Lentilactobacillus curieae: one gene and its partner. The protein of the gene in region 2 interacts with the protein of the main gene of each other region in a pairwise test. Links are inferred from orthologs where the notes say so. Each region holds a gene or a part of one and is shown on either strand. Other genes may lie near its edges.

Region 1 (3,771 bases), 1.3 Mb from region 2 along the record:
CTAGTTCAAGAAGCACAGAAAATGGCTGGAGTTGGCGCCCAGGTCGCTTCTGAAATTGCTGAAAACAAGATTATGTCACTTGATGCACCTATTGGTAGAGTTGCAGCACCCGACAGTGTCTTCCCATTTGCAATGGCTGAAAACGACTGGCTACCAAATGCAGACGATATCGAAGAAAAAGTACGTGAAATCTTGAATTACTAATTCTAAATAAGAAAGGAAGTTTGACCCTATGGCTTACAAGTTTAAACTCCCAGAGCTAGGAGAAGGAATGGCCGAAGGTGAAGTTGCTACTTGGCTAGTTAAACCAGGTGACACCGTTAAAGAAGATGATCCTTTAGTTGAAATTCAAAACGATAAATCAGTTTCTGAATTGCCTTCACCAGTTGCAGGTACAATCAAAGAAATTCAAAAACAAGAGGGGGAAACTGCAGAGATCGGTGACGTTTTAGTTGTTATCGACGACGGTTCTGCTGACACCGGCGATGATGAGGCTCCAGCCGCTTCAGCTGAACAAGCAGCTCCAGCCGCTGAGGCAAGTCCAGCTCCAGCAGCTGATGCAGCACCCGCACCTGCAGCAAGCAGTGCAATTCCTGCCGCTGCGGATCCAAATAAGCTGGTTCTCGCAATGCCTTCAGTTCGTCAATATGCTCGTGACAAAGGAATTGATATTTCAGTTGTTCCTGCTACTGGAAACCATGGCCAAGTTACGAAGGCTGATATTGATGGATTTAATGGCGGTGCTGCCCCAGCTGCTGCAGCTGCTCCTACACAAGCTGCTGCCCCTGCCACATCAGGCGACAAGCCAGCAGGCGCTCCAATTCAACCATACTCATCTTCAGCACCTGAACTTGAAACTCGTGAAAAGATGTCAATGACCAGAAAAGCGATTGCTAAGCAAATGCGCTTATCTAAGGATATTGCTCCTCACGTTACATCATTTGATGATGTTGAAGTCACAGCTTTGATGGCCAACCGTAAGCGCTACAAAGAAATGGCAAAGGATCGTGATATTCACTTAACATTCTTGCCATACGTTGTTAAAGCATTGGTTGCCGTTATGAAAGCTTATCCAGAATTGAATGCATCAATCGATGACACTACCCAAGAAGTTGTTTACAAGCACTACTACAACGTTGGTATTGCAACTAACACTGAACATGGACTTTACGTTCCAAACGTTAAGAATGCAGATTCAAAGGGTATGTTTGAAATTGCTAAGGAAATTACTGAAAACACCCAAGCTGCATATGACAATAAGTTGTCTGCAGACAAGATGAGCGGTGGTTCAATCACAATTAGTAACGTTGGTTCAATTGGTGGTGGCTGGTTCACTCCAGTTATCAATTATCCTGAAGTTGCAATTTTGGGTGTTGGTAAAATTGCCAAGGAACCATATGTTGATGACGATGGTGAAATTAAAGTCGGCAACATGTTGAAGCTATCATTAAGTTACGATCACCGTTTAATTGATGGTGCATTGGCTCAAAACGCTCTAAACATGTTGAACAAATTGCTTCATGATCCAGATATGCTATTGATGGAAGGATGATTGAATAATGGCTGATGCTGAAAAGAAAGAAACGGTTATTATCGGAGCTGGACCTGGTGGCTATGTTGCTGCCATTCGGGCTTCCGAACTTGGCCAAAAAGTTACGTTGATTGAAAGATCAGATACACTTGGCGGTGTATGTCTAAATGTTGGCTGTGTTCCTTCAAAAGCATTGATTGCTGCTGGACATCACCTGCAAGAAGCTAATGATTCCAGTGAATATGGAATTACAAGCAAGGGTGCTACAATTGATTTTTCAAAAACTCAAGAATGGAAACAACACGACGTTGTTGACCGGATGACTAATGGTGTTTCGATGTTACTTAAGAAGCACAAAGTTGAAGTTATTCAAGGTGAAGCTGTTTTGGACAGTGATACTCGTTTACGGGTTATGCCTGTAGGTCCTCGCCAATTTATGGATAATAACAATGGTCAAGTGATCGATTTTGATAACTTGATCATCGCAAGTGGTTCACATCCAATTGAAATTCCTGGTTTCAAATTTGAGGGCAGGGTAATTGACTCAACTGGTGGTTTGAACTTGCCAGAAGTTCCCAAAGAATTTGTAGTTATCGGTGGTGGTTACGTTGGTACTGAACTTGCCGGAGCATACGCAAATCTAGGAGCTCACGTAACAATCATTGAAGGAACTGATTCGATTCTTGCTGGCTTTACCAAGGATATGGTAGCTGTCGTCTTGAAACAGTTAAAAGCAAAGGGTGTCGATGTGATTACCGGTGCTAAGGCTAAATCTTCAGCACAAGATGACAAGAGCGTTACTGTTACCTATGAAGCCGATGGTAAGGAAGCAACTATTACTGCAGATTACTGCATGGTTACAGTTGGTCGTAAACCAAATACTGACGAGCTTGGCTTGGAATACACTAAGGTCGAATTAGATGACCGTGGATTAGTTAAAACAGATGAACAGGGTAGAACCGCATCAGAGCACATCTTTGCAATTGGAGATATTGCTTCAGGTCCAGCTCTTGCTCACAAGGCATTCTTCCAAGGAAAGGTCGCTGCTGGTGCAATTGCTGGTAACAAGACTGCTAACGACTACATTGGCGTACCTGCAGTTTGCTTCTCTGACCCAGAACTAGCGGTTGTTGGGTTAACTGAAGCACAAGCAAAGGACCAAGGACTAGAAGTAAAGACGGCTAAATTCCCATTTGCTGGTAATGCTAGGGCTGTTTCTCTTTATGAAGCTGACGGATTTGTTCGTTTGATTTTCACAAAGGATGAAGGAACAGTACTTGGTGGGGAAGTTGTTGGCCCTGGTGCAAGTGACTTGATTGCTGAACTTAGTTTGGCAGTAAATGGGCGCATGAACGTTGAAGATATTTCATTAACGATTCATCCACACCCAACTTTGAGCGAACCAATTCAAGAAGCTGCAGACATTGCTCTTGGATTCCCAACTCACGTTTAATACCAAGAAAAATTAATACCAATCAAAAAAACTCGAAAAGTCATTTGGCTTTCCGAGTTTTTTATTTACAAGTTTGTGAAATTCCTTTTGTATATTCATAAGGTAGCTTATAATTAAATTAATAAAATTTTGGAGAGTACAAAATGGCAGAAAATTATGAATACCCTTTAATTGAAGGAATAAGTGTTTCTGAAATTTCTGATTTAATTGCTTTTTATAACGCTGTAGAAGCTGCCTACGAAACTAATCGGGGAATTGCCCGAGATGATTTTAAAATGGCTTACGATCGGTTTAGGGACATTGTGCCGGCAAAATCAGAGCAGCGCCAACTACAAAAGAAGTTTGCTGAGGCATCTGGATTTGAAGCATATACCGTAATTAAGCAATTCGAACAGACTGATGCAAAATTCATTAAAGTTGGTGACGATAATGAATAGTGATGAATTAAAGGACACCGTGAAGGTTGTTAGAAACTGGCTGGTTGAAGCTCGGGATAATGTATTAAGAAAAATTGATTCCAGGCTAAAAGTCGACACCAAAAGTGGTAGAAGTGATTTGGTAACTAACATTGACCGGGCGAACGAACAGTTTTTCGTTAGTAAGATTCGCCAATTTGATCCAGAAGCGAAAATTCTAGGAGAAGAAGGTTTTGGTGACCAAGTTGACAACATTGATGGCAGGATATGGATTGTTGATCCAATTGACGGCACGATGAACTTTGTCAAACAGCGAAACCACTTTGCCATGATGATTAGCCTTTATATCGATGGTCAAGGAGTTTTGGGGT
Region 2 (5,988 bases):
CCAAAGAATTTTCACGACTATTTTCGATTGCACTAATCAGGTTGGTTGCAGACTTTTCACCGAATTTATCAAGTGTTAACAAGTCCTGCACACTCAATGTGTATAACCCACTAACATCGTCAACCAATTGTTTTTGGAAAAGTTGAGCAATGATTTTAGGACCTAATCCATCTATATTCATCGCATTCCGTGAAGCAAAGTGAGTCAACCCCTCCGCCAATTGTGCTGGACACTTGGGGTTGATGCACCGTAAGGCAACCTCATCATCGAGATGAACCAGCTCTGAACCACAAGATGGACATTGGGTTGGAATTTCATAAGCAACGCTATCTGCTGGCCGTTTTTCTGGAATATATTTCGAGATTTCTGGAATAATATCGCCAGCTTTATGCAGCTCCACTGTATCGCCAATCCGAATCCCTTTCTCATTTAAATAGTCAGGGTTATGAAGTGAAGCCCTAGCAACAGTTGTTCCCGCCAAGGTCACTGGATCCATCACGGCAGTTGGGGTAACCACTCCGGTTCTGCCAACCGTCCACTCAATGTCCCGAACGACTGTCTGGGCCTCTTCTGGTGGAAATTTATATGCAATTGCCCAGCGAGGGACTTTAACCGTTGCGCCTAACTTCCTTTGAGTCGGTAGTGAATTAACTTTAATAACGATTCCATCAATTCCATATTCCAAACTATCCCGTTTTTCTTGGTACTCATCAATATACGCATCGATTTCTGCCATCGAATGTGCCACTTGCGAAGATGGATTAGTGTTAAAACCTAGCTCCTTTAATTCTTCAAGCAGCCCGCTTTGAGTATCAGTCAATAAGTCATCATAATCGGCAACGTTATACATAAACGTACTTAATTTTCGCTTGGCCGTTTCCTTAGAATCAAGCTGCCGTAAGCTACCAGCAGCTGCGTTACGAGGATTTGCGAATGGTGTTTGACCATCCCTTTGCCGTTGTTCATTCAAACTAACAAATGAAGACTTAGGCATATAACATTCACCACGAACTTCAATATTGATTGGTCTTGTTAGTTTGCGGGGAATTGATTTGATAGTCTTCAAATTCTCGGTGATATCTTCACCAATCTGGCCATTTCCTCTAGTAGATCCTTGGACTAGCTTGCCTTGTTCATATCGCAAAGAAATTGCTAGCCCATCAATTTTTAATTCGCAATTATATTCAAAGTTCACGTTATCTGACTTAGTCAGTCTGTCCACAAAGTCTGCTAGTTCCTGTTCTGAGAACACATCTCCTAAAGATAACATTGGGATATCATGTGGCACTTTACTGAACCCTGGTAGCGTATGATCTCCAACTTTTTGAGTAGGAGAATCTGGGGTAATAATGGCTGGATATTGCGTTTCCAAATAAACTAACTGTTGATAGACTGCATCATATTCAGAATCTTCAACGCTAGGGGCATCATACGTATAATACTCATCTGCCCACTTATTCAATTTTGTTCGTAGCTCTTCTGCTTGAACCCTCGCTGAGTTTTCATTCATATTTGCAGTTGCCATCTTACAAACCCCTTTTATTCTTGTTTTTGAATTGGCGCAAATGCAGCCAACAACAGTTTAATTCCTTGAGAATCAAAAGCAATGTCTAATTCCATATCTTCACCGGTACCAGAAACTTTGACCACTGTACCGATTCCCCATGCTTTATGTGATACCTTATCGCCCACATTCCATCTCTTCTTATCAGCTCCAGAGCCCTTTGGTTTTTCAACCGTTTGGCTTGGACGATGATATGGGGTTGAAAAAGCCCGCTCAGTCTTACGATCAAATGGCGTCTTAATTGGACCGCTGTCATTGCCAACATTTTCATACTGAATCAAATCAGGTGTAATTTCATCAATAAACCTTGATTGTGGATTATTTTGCCGGCGACCATAAAGAGTCCGTGAATAAGCGTTGGTAATGTAGAGTTTTTTCTTGGCACGGGTAATTCCAACATAAGCTAACCGACGCTCTTCTTGTAATTCCTCTTCATCAGCAGCAGCTCTACCAAGTGGGAATAATCCCTCTTCCATTCCCATGATAAACACAACGGGAAATTCTAGTCCCTTAGCAGCATGCAAAGTCATCAACGTAACCGCTGATGATTCTTCATCAACATCATCTTGATCTGAAACTAAGGCTAAATCGCTAAGGAAGTCGACTAAGTTATCAATTCCAGTAGCTTGTTGATTCTCGTCATCATATTTTTTGGTAACTGACATAAATTCTTCCAAGTTTTCCACTCTTGATTGAGCTTCCAACGTTTTAGAACTCTTCAAGGCATCTAGGTACCCACTTTTATCTAACAAAGCCTCAGTGATATCAGAAACTGACAAGTCTTTTGCGTCTTTAGCAATCTTATCCATCGTATCAGCAAACTGGTAGAGTGAATTCTTTGCCCTCGCAGAAATCTCATTTGCTAAGTCAACATTCAAAGAAGCCTCTAGCAAACTCCACGAGTGATCATTTGCAAATCTTCGTAGCTTATCAACACTGGTTGGGCCAATTCCCCGTTTAGGTTCATTCACAACTCGTTCAAATCCCATCGAGTCATTTGGATTAGCAATCAGTGTTAAATATGAAAGAACATCCCGAATTTCTTTACGATCATAGAACTTATGCCCACCAACCATGGTGTATGGGATGTTTGACTTGAGTAATGTTTCTTCCATTACACGTGATTGAGCATTTGTTCTGTAAAGAATCGCAATACTGCCATAGTTTTGGCCATCTTTATTAACTTCTTCTTGGATGTTAGAAACCACAAAACGGGCTTCATCATTTTCAGTCTGACCACGATAATACGAAATTCTGTCTCCCTGATTATTTTCAGTCCACAGATTCTTATCCTCACGATTATCATTATTGGCAATCACAGCGTTAGCTGCATCCAATATCGTCTTTGTAGAACGATAATTTTGCTCAAGCATAGTCACATGAGCATCTTTGTAATCATCCTTAAAGTTCAATATATTTTGCATGTTAGCTCCACGCCAACCATAAATACTCTGGTCAGCATCCCCAACCACACAAATATTGCGATACTTTTGTGAAAGTAACGTCACTAATTGGTACTGGGCTTCGTTAGTATCCTGATACTCATCAACGTGAATATATTTAAACTTATCTTGGTAGAACTCCAGAACATCCTTATGTTGGTCAAAGAGTTCAATCGTCATCATGATCAAATCGTCAAAATCAAGTGACTGGTTTTGCTTAAGCTCTGCTTGGTAACGGTCGTAGACATCTGCCACCATCTCTTCAAATGGTCCACGGGCATTTTTTCTAAAACCTTCAGGATCCAGCATGTCGTTCTTGGCGTTTGAAATTGCAGACAAAATTGACCGTGGGTCGAACTTCTTGGTATCAACGTTCATATCATTCAAAATTCGCTTTACCAACGTCCGCTGTTCACTAGGATCGGCAATCGTAAATGCTCGGTTGTACCCTAATAAATCAATATTTCTTCTTAAAATACGCACACAAAGAGCATGAAAAGTTGACACCCAAACATCATTACCACTCTCATCGAGTAATGCTGAAACCCGTTCGCGCATTTCTTTAGCTGCTTTGTTCGTAAATGTGATGGCCAGAATATTCCATGGCATCACGTTCCTACTCTCAATTATGTAGGCAATTCTATGAGTCAACACCCGAGTTTTACCACTACCTGCCCCAGCCATAATTAGCACTGGACCTTCTGTGTGTAAAACTGCATCGCGTTGCTCTGTATTTAGTCCCTTAATTAAATCTGAATCAGCCAAATTACTGTCCATCCTCTCGCACAATTATCCAATCAATTATACCAGAAAAGCCTCACTGCTGCTTTTCAAAAAGCAAGCAAAAAAGCCGGCACGACGCCGACTTAGTCCATTTTTTTATATTTTGCTTCAAAATCAATATTGTTCCAAATATTGGTTCCTTCAATTTGCATCAACGTTTTGGCAATCGACTCAGTTGGAATTAAAATGTGACCGATTGTTCCGTGACGGCCATCATTTAAGCCATAAAAGTTGAAGTGCCAATTATCTTTGATTACCCATTGAGTTTGAATTCTGCCGTAATCTTGTTCATTGATAGTTTGTAAAACAGTAGGAATTCCGACAATCGGTTTCATCAAAGGTAACCCAGCAATTGCCCGGAGATGTTGTTCAAATTGATCAACACTCAGTGCGTATTCAAAAACTGAGCCGGCAATTCCCATATTAGGAGCGATTTTGTTTACATAAATCGACCCGTTTTCAGAAACATAGAAAGAAACTTCAAACGTACCAACATAGTCCAAGTTATTGGCAATTTCATTAGCAATCCGAATCATTTCTTTTTCTAATCCTGACTCGATTTTTGCAGGCGTAAATGCTGTGATTAAGCGAGAACGTTGGTAAATATCCTCAATAACTGGGAAGATTACCCGATCAGAATTCTCACCCCGAGTCACAACTACCGAATAGTCAATATCGTGCTTTACATATGATTCCAGGATGTATGTCCCAACATCAAGCATCCCAGATGCCTTTACAATGTCACTCTGTTTTTCAATGTAAAGTTCTTGGCCACCTAATAGTCCCCTCTGAATGGGCTTTAAAATGGCAGGATAGCCGATTGAATTGATTGCCTGGTAAATATCCTCCAGTTCGATAATCGTTGCGTACGGAGCCATATTCATGTTTAGCGTCTCAAAAAAACTACGTTCAATTAACCGATCCTGGTTAATGTCGAGTAAATCAGTATTTTGAGGAACTCTGGTGTACTGAGAAAGATAGTCGACGATGTCTGAACCAATTTGGTCATCATTATAGATAACTGCGTCACATCTTTCAGCAAACATTTTTAATGAGGATTTATCAGTGTAGTCACCCATGTACTGAAAATCAGAAACTTGCATGATATCAGAACTTTCGTTGCTGCTGTATACAGCTACCTTGAATCCCATTTTTTTAGCGGTAGTTATTAATGAAAGATTACTAATACTTTCACCAATCACTCCGACTGTTTGCCCTGGATAAACAACATTTTCATTCGCCAACATTCTCACTACCTCTTCTGGTATTTATCGATTAATCTTTTACAAATTCGACTTTTTCATCATCGAGTGATGCAATTCGAGCCAATGATTCGAGTCTAACACCAGCCTCTTCAATCATCTCGCGGCCTTTTTGGAAGCTCTTTTCGATTACGATTCCAATTCCGGCAACGTCTACGTTAGCAACTTTAGCAATTTCCAACAAACCTGAAACGGCTTGGCCATTAGCCAAAAAGTCATCAATAATCAAAATTTTGTCATTAGAGTCTAAGAATCTCTTATCAACACTAATGTCATTACTTACTTGTTTAGTATAAGAATAAACGCTAGCAGTATACAAGTTATCAGTTAGGGTCAAACTCTTGTGCTTACGCGCAAAAATCATCGGTACACCTAAATGAAGAGCTGCCATCATGGCAGGGGCAATGCCTGATGATTCAACGGTAACAACCTTAGTAACTCCCTCATCTTTAAATAGACGAGCAAATTCTTTTCCAACCTCATCCATTAATTTGGTATCAACCTGGTGGTTAAGGAAGTTATCAACCTTTAACACGTTGCCTGGTAAAACTGTACCGTCTTTTGCAATTTTGTCCTCTAATAGCTTCATTTAATAATATCCTCTCTAGTCATCGTATCGATATAATTTGTACGTCTTGATTATTTGAATTAATTTCTGCGTATAAGCTGGGTCGGTTGCATAGCCATCTGTTTGCAATCCCTTGGCTGCCTGCACATAATTTGTAGCGTTGACTACGTCTGCATACTGATTTGGATTCCATTTTGTGCCCATCGCCAATAATCTAGCATGATCACTCAGTGACTCAGAGTAAGAAGAGTATACCTGGAAACGCGCTTTTACAGTAACATACTCACCATTTACGAATTCTTGAGTGTCCAAATAGACTGACTTCGATAATCCCCCCTGAGCCTTAACCCCAAATAAGTTATTGTACTT

Evidence for each region. The genes of interacting proteins can lie anywhere in the genome.
Region 1: the proteins of pcrA (region 2) and lpdA interact in binary tests that used the Escherichia coli proteins (3 or more experiments, as listed by UniProt). The link is inferred for Lentilactobacillus curieae from one-to-one orthologs.

Annotation. Positions count from the first base shown.
Region 1 is NZ_CP018906.1:103,799-107,569, reverse strand. Bases 901-3,771 are described here. They hold lpdA (dihydrolipoyl dehydrogenase), read left to right. Parts: upstream 901-1,559; coding sequence 1,560-2,984; downstream 2,985-3,771. Other genes in these bases: PL11_RS00590 (inositol monophosphatase family protein), read left to right, coding at 3,414-3,771; PL11_RS00595 (UPF0223 family protein), read left to right, coding at 3,128-3,421; PL11_RS00605 (2-oxo acid dehydrogenase subunit E2), read left to right, coding at 901-1,552. Outside these bases: PL11_RS00610 (alpha-ketoacid dehydrogenase subunit beta), read left to right, coding at 1-204; more of PL11_RS00605, read left to right, coding at 233-900. UniProt on the Escherichia coli protein: Lipoamide dehydrogenase is a component of the glycine cleavage system as well as of the alpha-ketoacid dehydrogenase complexes.
Region 2 is NZ_CP018906.1:1,383,989-1,389,976, reverse strand. The notes cover bases 1,162-4,167. They hold pcrA (DNA helicase PcrA), read right to left. Parts: upstream 3,784-4,167; coding sequence 1,540-3,783; downstream 1,162-1,539. Other genes in these bases: PL11_RS06690 (ATP-grasp domain-containing protein), read right to left, coding at 3,873-4,167; ligA (NAD-dependent DNA ligase LigA), read right to left, coding at 1,162-1,525. In the rest of the region: more of ligA, read right to left, coding at 1-1,161; more of PL11_RS06690, read right to left, coding at 4,168-5,036; PL11_RS06685 (xanthine phosphoribosyltransferase), read right to left, coding at 5,065-5,640; PL11_RS06680 (glycoside hydrolase family 73 protein), read right to left, coding at 5,656-5,988. UniProt on the Escherichia coli protein: A helicase with DNA-dependent ATPase activity. Unwinds DNA duplexes with 3'-5' polarity. Translocates on single-stranded DNA with 3'-5' polarity. Initiates unwinding more efficiently from a nicked substrate than double-stranded DNA.